DNA from 2 places in the Arthrobacter sp. Y3223065 genome. Region 2 is predicted to be linked to the other one. Evidence: predicted binding sites of a transcription regulator. Region 2 holds the regulator's gene; the other holds the start of a gene.
The links. Region 2 encodes LexA, which represses DNA repair genes until DNA is damaged. Its sites were predicted from a motif close to TCGAACANNTGTTCGA; they were not measured.
Positions count from the first base shown of each region.

Region 1: a site for LexA is predicted at 5,832-5,847, ahead of AC5RUK_RS09490 (LexA family protein). Genes of this name have one in related genera too.

Region 1 covers NZ_JBNHGC010000003.1:179,031-186,416, forward strand. Annotated here, with positions in the region: gene AC5RUK_RS09460 (catalase) at 16-1,665, shown strand; gene AC5RUK_RS09465 (NAD-dependent epimerase/dehydratase family protein) at 1,807-2,877, shown strand; gene AC5RUK_RS09470 (hypothetical protein) at 2,961-3,173, shown strand; gene AC5RUK_RS09475 (hypothetical protein) at 3,240-3,674, shown strand; gene AC5RUK_RS09480 (hypothetical protein) at 3,747-3,965, shown strand; gene AC5RUK_RS09485 (Y-family DNA polymerase) at 4,031-5,404, opposite strand; gene AC5RUK_RS09490 (LexA family protein) at 5,397-5,771, opposite strand; gene AC5RUK_RS09495 (ATP-dependent Clp protease ATP-binding subunit) at 6,085-7,386, shown strand, end outside.
Region 2 covers NZ_JBNHGC010000004.1:30,582-37,967, forward strand. Annotated here, with positions in the region: gene AC5RUK_RS11915 (histidinol-phosphate transaminase) at 1-932, opposite strand, end outside; gene AC5RUK_RS11920 (LysM peptidoglycan-binding domain-containing protein) at 1,005-1,358, opposite strand; gene lexA (transcriptional repressor LexA) at 1,657-2,406, shown strand; gene AC5RUK_RS11930 (ATP-dependent DNA helicase) at 2,514-4,553, opposite strand; gene hflX (GTPase HflX) at 4,546-6,087, opposite strand; gene AC5RUK_RS11940 (class I SAM-dependent methyltransferase) at 6,519-7,130, shown strand; gene dapF (diaminopimelate epimerase) at 7,141-7,386, opposite strand, start outside.

The DNA.
Region 1 (7,386 bases), on a different contig from region 2:
TAGGAGTGATCAGCCATGACCGATGCGGCCCAGTCCCCGGACCAGCCCCTGACCAACCGCCAGGGCCACAAGGTCTACGACAACCAGAACACGCGAACCGTCGGCGCCCGCGGCCCGGCGACCCTGGAGAACTACCAGTTCCTGGAGAAGATGAGCCACTTCGACCGCGAGCGCGTGCCCGAACGCGTGGTGCATGCGCGCGGCATCACGGCCTTCGGCTACTTCGAGGCCTACGGCAAGTGGGGGGACGAACCGATCTCCAAGTTCACTCGCGCCAAGCTGTTCCAGGAAGCGGGCAAGCGCACCGACCTGGCCATCCGCTTTTCCACCGTGGCCGGCGGCCGTGATTCGTCGGAGGTGGCCCGCGACCCGCGCGGGTTTGCCGTGAAGTTCTATACCGAGGACGGCAACTGGGACATGGTGGGCAACAACCTGGGCGTGTTCTTCATCCGCGACGCGATCAAGTTCCCCGACTTCATCCACTCGCAGAAGCCGGATCCGGTGAACTTCGAGGCGTCGGTGCCGAACCGGGCGATGGACTTCTTCAGCCAGTCCCCCGAATCCATGCACATGGTCATGCTGGTCTTCAGCCCCCGCGGGATCCCTGCGGACTACCGGCACATGCAGGGCTTCGGCGTGAACACCTACAAGTGGGTCAACGCTGCCGGCGAGACGGTGCTGGTGAAGTACCACTGGATGCCCAAGCAGGGCGTGAAGTCGCTGACAGCCGAGGACGCCGCCAACGTGCAGGCTCAGACCCTCGGCTCACACACCAAGGACCTGTACGACGCCATCGAAGCCGGCAACTACCCCGAGTGGGAGCTGGTGGTGCAGATGATGTCCGACGACGAGCATCCCGAACTCGACTTCGACCCGCTGGACGATACCAAGGTATGGCCCGAGGAACAGTTCCCTCCCCAGCCGGTCGGCCGGATGGTGCTGGACCGCACCGCCCAGAACTTCTTCGCCGAGAGCGAGCAGATCGCGTTCGGCACCGGCGTGCTGGTGGACGGCCTGGACTTCTCCGACGACAAGATGCTGGTGGGCCGCACGTTCTCCTACAGCGACACCCAGCGGCACCGGGTTGGCCCGAACTACCTGCAGCTGCCGGTCAACAGCCCGAAGGTGCCGGTAGCCACCAACCAGCGGGACGGCCAGTTGACGCACTTTGTGGACACGGCGCCGGGCCAGAACCCGCACGTGAACTACGAGCCCACCATCACCGGCGGACTTCAGGAGGCGGAGAAGGATTCCGGCTACCACCACGCCATCGGGCCGGAGATCAGCGGCCGGCTGACCCGGGAACGGATCGAGCGGACCAACGACTACCTGCAGGCCGGCCAGCGGTTCTACCTGCAAGAGGCCTGGGAGCGCGAGGACCTGATCACCAATCTGACCAACGCCTTGTCCCAGTGCGACAGGCCCGTTCAGGAGCGCATGCTCTGGCACCTCTACATGATCGCGGACGAGCTCGGCGCGGGCGTGGGCGGCGGCATCGGCATCTCGCTGGACGAGGTGAAGGACCTTGGGCCATTGGCCAGCCAGAATCTCTCCGAAGCGGAGCAGCAGTGGATGGCCAACCTCGGCAAGAACGGGCCGCGGGACGTCTCCGGGCTAACCATGACGCACTGCGTGCCCAACGAACGCGTCAAAATGGAGCGCTAGCCTTCACCCTGCAACTTACAGCTTCAAGCGCCTGCTGACCTGCGGCGATGCGTGAGGCAACGCTGAATCCTGCGCAGATTCCGGCGGCCAGCCGCCGCACCGGCCCTCGCCAAGCCGTGGTATCCGCGGTAGCGTCTGTGCATGCGAGTCGCGGTGGTCGGAGCCAGCGGAAACGTCGGTACAGCAGTGCTGCGCCGGCTGCAGAAGGCGCGGGGCGAACGTGCTGACGACGTGGAAATCGTAGGCATTGCGCGGCGCGTGCCCGATGCCACGACGGAACCTTACGACGGCGTCACGTGGGTTTCAGTGGACATCGCCTCCCGTGATGCACAGGAAAGGCTCGCCCAGGCTTTCAAGGGATGCGACGCCGTCGTCCATCTCGCGTGGCTGCTGCAGCCGAACCACGATGAATGGCAGTTGCGCCGGGTGAACGTGGACGGCACCTCGAACATGCTTGCCGCTGCCACCAACGCCGGCGTCGGGCAAGTGGTCTGCGCATCGTCGCTCGGCGCGTACAGCCCGGGTCCGAAGCACTCCCGGGTCCGCGAGGATTGGCCGGCCAGAGGCATCGCCAGCTCGCACTACAGCCGGTTCAAGGGCCAGCAGGAAGCGCTGTTGGACCAGTTCGCCGACGACCACCCGGAAATTAAGGTGGCACGGCTGCGGCCCGGCCTGATATTCCAGGCCGAGGCCGGCAGCCAGATCGGCCGCTACTTTGTGGGCCGGTGGATCCCCAAGTTCTTTATTAATCGGCTGCGGCTGCCGCTGTTCCCGTTTCCCGAGGAGTTTATCTTCCAGGCATTGCATGCCAATGACGTGGCGGACGCGTATTGGCGGGTGCTGGACCAGGGCGCGAGGGGCGCCTTCAACGTCGCGGCCGAGCCGGTGGTAACGCCCGGCCTCGTCGCCTCCCTGTTCGGCGCCCGGCGCTGGCTGCCCGTTCCCGTGCCGCTGGTGCGACAGTTGGTCGGCGCTGCGTGGTCCGTCCGGCTGTTGGCCAGCGACCCCGGCTGGGTGGACATGGCCCGCTACGCTCCGGTCATGGACACCAGCCGGGCCAGGGATGAACTCGGCTGGGTGCCGCAGGTGGATTCGTTGGCGGCGATCCGTGAAGTCCTGGCGGGAATGGCCAGGGCCGGAGGGGTTACGGAATCCCCCGCGATGCGCCCGCGCAGCCGCTGGACCCGTGCGAAGCCGAGGACCGACGCGTAGTGTGGCCCCATGGGCATGCCGCGCGATGAGCGCCATTGCCCGGGCTGATCCCACAGGACGACCCGCTCGAGAAGGAGGACCTGATGAATCCGAACGAGAATCCGCGCCCGGAACACCCGGACGACCTGGATGACGAAAATCTGAGCCAGCCCGCCGGCGCAGGCGGCACCAACGACGACGACGACAAGGAAGCCGACGAGGCCCACATCCCGGTCCACGGCGATGAGAAGCTCGCCGACGACTTGGTCAAGAAAGCGTACGGAGAGGACCCACCCAACGCGCCTTTCCCCGGCTGACTTGGCAACGCCCACCAACGGTCTACCTAGCACCGCCCACCAACCGTCTACTGACAGGAGCACGCTGTGAAAGGGAAACTCACATTCGGCACCGGCATAGCCCTCGGATTCGTCCTCGGCTCGAAATCCGGAAGGTCCGCCTACGATTCGCTGAAGGCCAAGGCCCAGGAGTTCTGGCAGAATCCGGCGGTCCAGGAAAAAGTCCACGAAGCCACCGGCATGGTCAAGGAGAAGGCCCCGGGAGTCGCTGACCGTGTCACCGAAGCGGCCAAGAAGGCCGGGTCTGTGGCGTCCGCCAAGCTGCCCGGCAACCACGGAGCAGGGAAGGACGGCGGCGGCACCACTGCCACCACTGGCCCGACGACCACCCTCGGCGACACCGTCTCGGATCCGGCGCACAGCGACGAACTCGGGCAGAGCTGGACGGGCGAGGGAGGCGCCATGCCGGGCGGACCCGCCACCAGTAACAGGGACGACGACCTGCGCCCGCCTGGAGTGTGACCTGCCCGGGATATCGGCAAGCGAGTTTCTCCCCGGGCTTGGCTTGCAGCAACGGCAGAAGGAAGGACTGGCATGACCGAGAACGACAACGGCCAGGTCAAGGGTCCGCGGGACCAGTCGGGCACCGGGGCAGATCCGTCGGCGCCTGACATTCAAGAGGAGGCGGCTGATTCGGCCCCCGAGCCCGAGGGCAAGGAGGGCATGAACATCGCGCCCGGACCGGCTGAAGAGAAGGACCGGGAAACCCCGGACGACCGCGGGCTCACGACCGACACCAGCCCGAGCGACTGATCCGCCGCGGGCATGGCAGCGGCCGCAGAGATCCCGGCCGCTGCCATGCCCGTTTCGTTCGTGGATCAATCCGCCTTGACCACCGGCAGGTCGCTCCACTCGGTGGTGTAGCGCGGCGAGGAGAACTCGCGTTTCATTGACCACGCCGCCGGGGCGGCCAGCCCGCCCTGACCGAGACCGATCGCGGCTTCGCCGAACTTGGAACGCACGGCGCCCAACAGGTCGCCGATGTGCCGCTGTTCCAAATCGCTGACGAAGGGGTCGAAGGTCTGCTGCCCGGCCGCGGGTTCCAGCCCCGACAACAGCACCGCGGCCCGGACATAGTGGGCGCCGGGTACCAGGCAACCGCGCATGGCAGCCACGGCAGCCTTGGTCAGCTGGATTGGGTCCTGGGTAGGCGTCGACAAGTTGACGCTGGCCGCGGGAAACGCTCCCTCGCCACCGGCGAACCTGCTGGTCCCCGCCGTCACCGTCAGCACCGAGGCACGCAGTCCCTCGGCTGCCATCCGGGCCGCCCCGCGCTGGGCGTAAACCGCCATCACCTGGTCCATCTCCTCGAGCGTGGTCACCGGCGTGGAGAAACTCCGCGAGAACATGATCTGCTGCTTGTCGGCCCGCTCCTCCGTGTGCGGGATGCAGGGCGTCCCGTTCAGTTCCAGCACGGTTCGCTGCAGCACCACGGAGAATTTCTTGCGGATCGCCTGCGGGTCCGCGGCCTTCAGGTCTGCGATCGACTCGATCCCGAGGGCGTTCAGCCGTTTCCCGGTCCGTCCGCCCACGCCCCATAGCCCGGTGACCGGCACGCGCGACTGGATCCATGCGATGTCGGAAGCGGGCATCGAGCCCAGCGAGCACACCCCGGCCATCTGCGGATTCCGCTTGGCAACGTGGTTGGCAAACTTCGCCAGCGTCTTGGTCTGGGCCACGCCAACGCTGACCGGCACGCCCACCTGCCGGATCACGGCGGCCCGGATCCGGCCGGCAGTTTCCAGCAACTGGGTTTCATCGCCGGGCAGGCCCAGGAAAGACTCGTCGATCGAATAGACCTCCTGCCAGGTCCCGAACCGGCCGAGCACTTCCATCACCCGGGCGCTCAGGTCTCCGTACAGCTCGTAGTTGCTGGAGCGCGCGACCAGCCCCCACGCCTTGGCCCGCGGCGCCACCTGGAACCACGGCGTCCCGGTTTTCAGCCCCAGCTGTTTGGCTTCCTCGGAGCGCGCCACCACGCAGCCGTCATTGTTGGAGAGCACGACGACGGGGCGCCCCTCGAGGGACGGATCGAAGACCCGCTCGCAGGAGACGTAGAAATTGTTGACATCCACCAGCGCGATTCGTTCGCCGGGCCGGGATTCGGGCGGTTGGCCGAAGGTTGTGTTGCCGGACCCTGACGGCTGGCCGGAGGCCGCGGCGCCGGACCCCGATACGGGGCCGCTAGACATGGTGCAGGCAACGGGTGGCGACGCCCCAGATGCTCAGGTCCGCGAGTTCGCCCACCTCGGTGGGGACACCGCCGTCGTCCGCCTGCAAGCGCACGCCGTCCGCGGTGAGATGCAGGCGCCGGACCACCAATTCCCCGTCCAGCACCGCGATCACCACCGAACCGTCGCGCGGGGTCAGCGAGCGGTCCACGATCAGCTCATCGCCGTCGCTGATCCCGGCGGCGGCCATCGAGTTCCCGGCCACCCGCATCACAAAGGTACTGGTGCGGTCGCGGATCAAGTGCCGGTTCAGGTCGATGCCGCCGTGGAAGTAGTCCCGCGCCGGTGACGGGAAACCGCGCGCATCCTCGGGCGTTCCGGTGCCCATTTCCGGGCCGGCCGACGCATCCGACGGCTGCTCCAAACCGAACATCCCGGACCCCCGTCTTCGAACAAAGCTTCGAAGACAACACTAGCACCGGCCCTCACCCGGGCCCATGCACCGGCAGTCCAGCAGTCCGGCCGCCCTATTGGATCCGACGATTCGGGCACAACAAATTCGCCCGAAATGAACGCCCCGCGCCACAACCCCAGGCAAGAGTGAGCCGACTTCACTCAAGTTTGCGGAACTTCTGGAATAATCTTCACCCGAAGGCGTTAACATGAGTCGAAGGCACTCACGTTCCACAGGAGGATCATTCATGCCACTGTTCTTCGGACCAGCTTCCGGCAACGGTTCATTCGACGAGTTCCTAGCCCGCTACCTGCAGGGCCAGCGGGCTGCCCAGTCGCGCACCGTTGACCTCACCCGCCTGCTCAGCCGCCGCACCCATGAAGTGCTGGCACAGGCGGCCCGGTTTGCCGCGGGCCTCGGCCACATCGAGGTGGACGCCCTGCACATTTTGCACGTCATGGCCCGTCAGGAGCCGGCCGCCAGCCAGATCAAGCTGACCGGCGCCGACCCGCAGGCCATCGCGCGCTCCGCCGAGCAGGGCCTGCCGGAAAAGACCGCCCCGACCCGCGAAACGCCGTCGCTGACGCCGTCCGCGCAGCGTGCCCTGCTGGACGCGCACCAGGTGGCCCGCGCGTTCGGTTCCACGTACATCGACCCCGAGCACCTGTTCGCGGCTTTCGTCCTGAACCAGGAGACCCCCGCCGGCCAGATCCTGGCCGGCTCGGGCGTGACCCCGATGGCGCTGCAGCAGGCGGCGGAGAAAGCTGCGGCGCAGGCCGGCGGCCCCAACACAACCGCCGGCCCGCAGCCGGGCGCGAACCCTCAGGCAGAAACGCCGATGCTGGACCAGTTCGGCACCGATCTGACCGCCCAGGCCCGGGAGGACCGGCTGGACCCGGTGATTGGCCGCGCCGACGAGATCGCCCAGACCATCGAAATCCTCGCGCGCCGGACCAAGAACAACCCGGTCTTGATCGGCGAGGCCGGCGTGGGCAAGACCGCCATCGCCGAAGGCCTCGCGCAGGCCATCGTGGCCGGCGACGTCCCGGAGCAACTGCGCGGCAAGCGTGTGGTCTCGCTGGATTTGCCGGGCATGCTGGCCGGCACCCGCTACCGCGGCGATTTCGAGGAACGCCTGACCAAAACCCTGGACGAGATCAGCGCCGCCGGCAGCGAGCTGATCGTGTTCATCGACGAACTGCACACCGTGGTCGGTGCCGGCGGCGGCGGCGAGGGCGGCATGGACGCCGGCAACATCCTCAAGCCCCGGCTGGCCCGCGGTGAACTGCACCTGGTCGGCGCCACCACGCTGGGCGAGTACCGCAAGGTGGAGAAGGACCCCGCCCTGGAGCGGCGCTTCCAGCCGGTCATGGTCGGCGAGCCCTCGATCGAAGACGCCGTGCAGATCCTGTCCGGGCTGAAGGACCGCTACGAGGAACACCACCAGGTGGCCTACACCGACGAAGCGATCCGCGCCGCCGTCGAGATGTCCTCCCGCTACATCACCGACCGGTTCCTGCCGGACAAGGCGATCGACCTGATCGACCAG
Region 2 (7,386 bases):
AAGTTTGAGTCGGACGGCGCCGGTTTAAGCCCCAGTCCGGTCAGCCCGTCGACAATGCGGTCCCGCTGAGCCTTGATGTCCTCAACATTGGCCAGCAGGGCATCGGCATGCTCCAAGGCGGCCAGGGCCGTTGCCTGCGTCACCGCCGAGAGGTGGTAGGGCAAGCGGACCAGCCGCAGCGCGTCGGTAATCTGCGGGGCGGCGGCAAGGTACCCTACCCTGGCGCCTGCCAGCGCGAAGGCCTTGCTCATAGTGCGGGAGACAATGAGTCTCTCCCGCCCCGGCAACAAAGTCAGCGCGCTCGGCGTTCCGGCGTGGGCGAACTCGGCGTAGGCCTCGTCCACGATCACGATGGCCTGGGAGGCCTCGCCTGCTTCATACGCGGCCTCCACGACGTCGAGGCCCAGGGCGGTTCCCGTCGGGTTGTTGGGCGAACAAAGAACGACGACGTTTGCGGCGGAGTCGGCCACGGCAGCGGCGGCAGCGTCCGGCGACAATGTGAAGTCTGCCCCCCGCGGAACAGCCACATAATCCGTGTCCGTCCCGCTGGCCAGCAGCGGGTACATCGAATAGGTGGGCGGGAAGCTCAGCAGGGTACGGCCGGGGCCGCCGAAGGCCTGGAGGATTTGCTGCAGGACTTCATTCGATCCGTTGGCAGCCCAGATGTTCCCTGCGGTGAGGCCGTGCCCCAAGTAGCGGGCCAGTGCCGTTCTCAACTTCGTGAACTCGCGATCCGGATACCGGTTCAGGCCCGCGGCCGCGTCGCTAACGGCCGAGACGATGGCCTGACGGACGGCGTCGGGCAGTCCGTGGGTGTTTTCGTTGACATTCAGGAGGACGGGAACCTCCAACTGGGGCGCACCATAGGGCTCCAAGCCCCGAAGATTGTCCCGCAACGGCAGGCGGTTCAGGCGTTCTAACTGCTCACTCACCGGTCCAGTTTAAGCTTCGGCCCGCCCGGGGCAGGAATCGGGCGGGCCGAAGCAGCTCATGTTACGGCTGCCTCAGCGCGCGGACGGGACCAGCAGCTGCTGGCCGGCATGGACGATGTCTCCCTGGAGGCCGTTCAATTGCGCGATCTCGAAAATGACATCGTGAGGGTTGCGGTCGGGGGCGGACCGTACCGCCACGTCCCACAGCGTCTGGCCGCTGCCAACCGTGACAGTTGACGCCGGCCCCGGCCCCAGCCCCCCGGCGGCGGCCATTGCCGGCGCCGTGAAGAAACCGATCAAGGTCAGGGCGGCGGCCGCGGCCAGCATCAGCGGCAGGCCAATCAGCAACAAACGGCCTCTGCGGGTCAGCCGGAGGTTGGTGCTGGTACGGACGCCGGCGGCCTGCGGTGCGAGCTGGGCGGACATGGTGTCACCTTTCCGATTTTCGATCTATTTCGGCTGGTTTCGATCGTCTGGCTGTCGCGTTCGAATATATCTTCGAACGTCTCTCCTACAGTTCTAGCACTGGTGATCGAACATTGTCGAGACTCAGTCGAACAAATGTTTGAAATTCACCACCGCCTCGCCTAGCGTTGGAAGCGTCAAGCGGCGGTAAGAGCAGTGCACCAGCCGCCACCGACAAAACAGCCGAGACAACAATCCATGCGCGGTTCCGCTACCGCAGCACCGGCGCGTGGACCACTACGGGAGACCGGGGCCGGATATGTCCGAAGAGAGCACCACCAAAGCCGGAGCCAGGCGACGCGGCCGACCCGTCAAAGTGGGACGCAGCCTGACGCCGCGGCAGAAGAAGATCCTGGAGACGATCCAGCGATCCGTCATGTCCAACGGATACCCTCCGTCGATGCGCGAGATTGGTGACACCGTCGGCTTGGCGAGCCTGTCCAGCGTCACGCATCAGCTGGCCCAACTCGAGAAGATGGGCTACATCAGGCGCGACCCTAAGCGTCCCCGTGCGATGGAAATCCTGACTCCGCTGACACTCGAGCACGGGGGTGTGGAAATCGTCGGAGTCGATGAACCGCAGCAGCTGCGCAGCTCCAGCGGCGTTGCAGTATCTGAACTCACCACGTCGTCCGACACGGCGATGGTGCCGCTGGTGGGACGGATCGCGGCAGGCGGGCCGATCCTGGCGGATCAGGCGGTCGAGGACGTCATGCCCCTGCCTCGTCAGCTCGTGGGCCACGGCGAGTTGTTCATGCTCAGGGTTTCGGGCGATTCAATGATCGATGCGGCTATCTGTGACGGCGACTGGGTAGTGGTGCGCCAGCAGCACACGGCCGAGAACGGCGACATCGTGGCGGCGCTGCTCGACGACGAAGCCACGGTCAAGACCTTCCGGCAGCGCGACGGACACACCTGGCTGCTGCCGCAGAACACCCAGTACGAACCGATTCTGGGAGACCACGCAACCATCATGGGCAAGGTTGTCTCGGTGATGCGGGCCCTCTGACCCGCCGCAAGCTACTCAGTTCCCCCTCTGCCGGTCAGCGGGAGACTTCGCCCGTGCCCGGTTTGCGGGCGGACGACCGCTCCCGCGTGGCTGCTGCCACGGCCCGTTCAGGCAGCGGCAGCAGCCAGCCTCTCCAGGATCTGACGTGCCATGGCGCCGTCCTTGGTGCTCCAGAAGGGCGGCAGGGCGCTGCGCAGGAAGCCCCCGTAGCGTGCTGTCGCCAGCCGTGAGTCCAGCACGGCCACAACTCCCCGGTCATTGGAGGCGCGGATCAGCCTGCCTGCCCCCTGCGCCAGCCGCACAGCCGCATGGGTCGCCGAAACGGTCATGAAACCGTTTCCCCCGGCCTGCGCCACGGACCGGGTTCGGGCGGTCGTGAGCGGGTCGTCCGGCCGGGGGAACGGAATCCGGTCGATGACCACGAGCCGGCACGCTGCACCGGGAACGTCGACGCCCTGCCAGAGCGTCATGGTGCCAAACAGGCATGCGTCCGGTTCCTCGGCGAATTGGCGGACCAGTGCCGACATCGATGATTCTCCTTGGCACAGGATGGTCAGGTCGGTGCGCTCGCGCATCTCCGCTGCAGCTTCTTCTGCCGCACGCCGCGAAGAAAACAAGCCCAGGGCGCCGCCGCGCGAGGCCAGCAGGAGCTCCTCCAGTTCAGCAAGCTGCTCGGGGCTGGTGCCCCGGCCTGGCTTGGGCAGATGTGACGCCACGTACAGCACGCCCTGCCGGGGGTAATCGAAGGGGCTGCCCACATCAACGCTGGAATAGGCCGGCGCGCCTGCTCCCAGCAGTCCGAGTGACCCGGCTACTGCGTCGAAGGTTCCCCCGACGGACAATGTTGCCGAGGTGAGCACCACCGTGTGTTCGTCGAACAGGCCTTCGCGCAGCCGGGACGCCACGGAGAGCGGCGCTATGTTCAGCGTTGCCGGCTGGTCGTCATTGGCGGCGTAGTCGCCGGTCTCGCCATAAGTACTGGGACGGGTCGCCCAGATGACCTCCCGGGAGTCGGGCGCGGACAGCAGCCGTTCAGCCAGCTCCAGCACGGCAGAGAGCCGTGACCGCGCCATCTGCCGGCCGCCGTCCGCTGCCCCCGCACCCTCCGGCTTGGAATCGGAAAGCGCTGTACGGGCGGCTTCCCGCAGTTGCGTGAGCACCAATTCATGCTCCTCGCGGAGGCCGGCCGCCAACAGCCCGGTCGGCACCGACTGCAGGACGTCCTCCAGGGCGTCGGCCGCGGAGTTCAGCGGTTCCACGCTGATCCCCGTGTGCTTGCGCGCCGTGGAGGCGGCGGTGCGGACCATGGCAGCGGAGAGTTGCCCCGCGACGGCGCTGGTGACGCGGTCCTGCAGCTCATGGGCCTCGTCGATGACCACCACATCGTAGTCCGGGAGCACGGCCACGCCTTCGAAGGCGTTGATGGCCAGCATGGCGTGATTTGTGATCACGATGTCTGCCTCTGCCGCGTGGCCCCGTGCCAGTTCGCTGAAGCACTCGGCCGCCAGGGGACATTTTTGGGCGCCCAGGCATTCCATCGACCCGACGGAGACCTGGCGCCACGCCCGGTCGCTGACACCGGGCACCAGTTCGTCCCGATCGCCGGTTTCGGTCCCCTGTGCCCACTCGCGCAGGCGCACGACCTCCTTGCCCAGTGCGCCCGATGCGCCGGAAGCCGCCGCCGAGCCGGCCGGAGCAGGATGCGGAACGGCGTCCTCGCCCAGGCTGAACAGTGCCGCCGGTGCATCTTCGTCCGGAAAGCCGCCCGCCAGCTTGTGCAGGCAGAGGTAATTGTTCCTGCCTTTGAGTAAAGCGACGTCCAGCGGCCTGGGAAGCTCGTCGGCGACGGCCTCCAAGAGCCGCGGCAGATCACGCTTGACGATCTGCGATTGCAACGCCAGCGTCGCGGTCGAGACGATGGCGGGCTTTTCCCCCTGCAGCGCCTGGACCATGAGCGGCACGAGATAGGCCAGCGACTTGCCGGTGCCTGTGCCCGCCTGCACCAGCAGGTGCTGCCGGCGGTCAAAAGCCTCGGCCACTTTCGCGGCCATCTCATGCTGGCCGGCACGGTGCTGGCCGCCCATCCCCTGCACCGCGACATCAAGCAGCCGCAACGCCTCGCCGGCGGGAACCTGGAGATCAGTCATTCCGGATGAACTGTTCCAGCTCCGATGCCAGGCCCTCGCGCACCATCACGTCGAGGCGCGTACCGTCCTCTCCATGCTCCATGGAGAGGATTTCGGCGTCTTCGTTGTGTAAGCGGCTGATCACTTCGCCCCGGTCGTAGGGCACCAGCAGCTGCAGCTTCACGCTGGGCCGCGGTATCGTCTCGCTGACCAGCCGAAGCAGCTCGTCGATGCCCTGCCCGGTGCGCGCCGAGACCACGACGTGCCGCGGTTCGCGCTGGCGCAGGCGCTCGACCACGAAGGGATCCGCGGCGTCGGCCTTGTTCAGCACCACGATTTCCGGAATGTGCCGCGCTTCAATCTCGGTCAGCACCTCGCGCACGGCGGCGATCTGGCCCTCCGGGTCGGGATGCGAGACATCGACGACGTGCAGGATGACATCGGCGTCGGCGACTTCCTCCAGTGTGGAGCGGAAGGCTTCCACCAGTTGCGTCGGCAACGACCGGACGAAGCCAACGGTGTCGGCGAGCGTGTAACCGATACCATCCGGGGTTTCCGCCCGGCGGACGGTCGGGTCCAAGGTGGCGAAGAGGGCATTCTCCACCAGCACACCCGCATCGGTCAGGCGGTTGAGCAGCGACGATTTCCCGGCATTCGTGTAGCCGGCAATGGCCACCGACGGCACCGCATTCCGGCGCCGGTTGGCACGCTTGGTTTCCCGTGCCGGCTTCATGGCGGTGATCTCGCGGCGCAGCTTCGCCATCCGGGTACGGATGCGCCTGCGGTCCAGCTCGATCTTCGTCTCACCGGGCCCTCGGGAACCGATGCCGCCGCCGGCAGCCCCCACGCGCCCGCCGGCCTGGCGGGACATCGACTCGCCCCAGCCGCGGAGCCTGGGCAGCAGATACTCAAGTTGGGCAAGCTCTACCTGGGCCTTGCCTTCGCGGCTCTTGGCATGCTGCGCGAAGATGTCCAGGATGAGCGCGGTACGGTCAATGACCTTGACCTTCACGATGTCTTCCAAACCGCGGCGCTGCGACGGCGACAGCTCGCCGTCGACAATGACCGTGTCCGCACCGGTGGACATCACAATGTCGCGCAGCTCCTGTGCCTTGCCGGAACCCAGGAAAGTCCCCGGATCCGGCTTTAGCCGGCGCTGAACGATACCGTCCAGCACTTCGGAACCGGCGGTTTCCGCCAGCGCTGCTAGTTCCCGCAGGGAATTGTCCGCGTCGTCGGCCGTTCCTTCGGTCCAGAGGCCGGCGAGGACCACGCGTTCCAAACGCAGCTGCCGGTACTCAACCTCGGTGACATCCTCAAGCTCGGTGGAAAGGCCCGCTACGCGCCGCAGGGCGCGGCGTTCGGCGAGGTCCTGCTGGTCACCGTCGAATTCGGAATGTTCGGCACCAAGTTCGGAGAGAGCCTGTGCTCTGCCGCCGACGCCCGGCTTGCTTCGCGCCGCAGTGTCGCGGGCCAGGATACGGTCGATGACTGCCTGGATCTCATCAGGCGTCATTTCCGGCTCCGGTGTCGGCTGGGGGTGGTTGGTGGTCATGCTCTCCTTCGAAATGTCCGTGGTCCTATCGTAGTCCTCCGGGATGCGCCCGGCAGAGCCCGAAGATGCAGTTTGTGGATGATTCGCCAAAAGTCCTCCTGGCATGGGCCCGGGCGGTGCCGGGCAGGGAAATGCATGGCTGCCGGCGCCTGCGGGTGCGGGGCCGGAGCCACCGGGAGTGCCGGGGCCGTCACGGCTTCTCAAACGGCTGCGCTGGATCATTCAGAAGGGGGAGGCCTTCGGAAACGGTGATTGTCCGGCGGCCGGGGAGGACAGGGCCTCAACCATCGGCACGTTCTGTCCCGGTGCGAACGGGGCAGCAGGCTGCGGCGCAATCACTGTTTTTTCATGCGTTCCACGGTATCAGAGCGGACGCTGCTTAGGTGGGCCTTGATACCGATTCCGCTGTATGCGCACTAATCTGGCCGATTATGGGAACAGAGCACTACTTCAGCGCGCAGCCAGGCAATCCCGAGGTTCGCCGCACCCTCGCCGTCGAGCTGGACGGCCGCATGCGGCAGCTGCAGACAGCCGGCGGCATCTTCAGCCCGGACGGCGTAGACAAGGGCACGGCGGTGCTGTTGGACGAGGTCCCGCCGCCGGCACCGGAAGGCAACCTGCTGGACGTCGGCTGCGGGTGGGGACCTCTTGCGCTCACGATGGGACTGAAGTCCCCCGGTGCCACGGTGCTGGCTGTGGATGTCAACGAACGCAGCATCGCTTTGACCAATGACAACGCCGCGGCCCTGGGACTGGTCAATGTTCGCGCCTGCCGCCCCGAAGAGGTCGACCCGGGCCTGCAGTTCCAAACCATCTGGTCCAATCCTCCGATTCGGATCGGCAAGAGCGAGCTCCACGAACTGCTGTTGATGTGGCTGCCCCGGCTCGCACCGGGGGGCTCCGCCTGGCTGGTCGTCCAAAAGAACCTGGGGTCGGACTCCCTGCAGCGCTGGCTTTCGGCCGAGCTGCCGTCGGGCTATACCGTGAGCCGTGAAAGCACCGCAAAGGCGTTCCGTGTGCTCTGTGTCCGGCGGGCCGGCTGAGGCGCTTTCCTCAGGCCAGGGTGCCTCGGGACACCAGCACGGCAGGGCCGCTCAGCTCCACATGTTCCCGCCCGTCGGCCGCAGGGATGAACCGGACGCGGACGACGCCGCCCGGCACCCCGACCTGCCAGTCGTCGGGAGCGCCCGCACCCGCCCAGTAGCGGATGGCGGCGGCAGCAGCACAGGCGCCGGTCCCGCAGGACTGCGTCTCCCCCACCCCGCGCTCGTGCACGCGCATGCTGATGTGCCCGGCTCC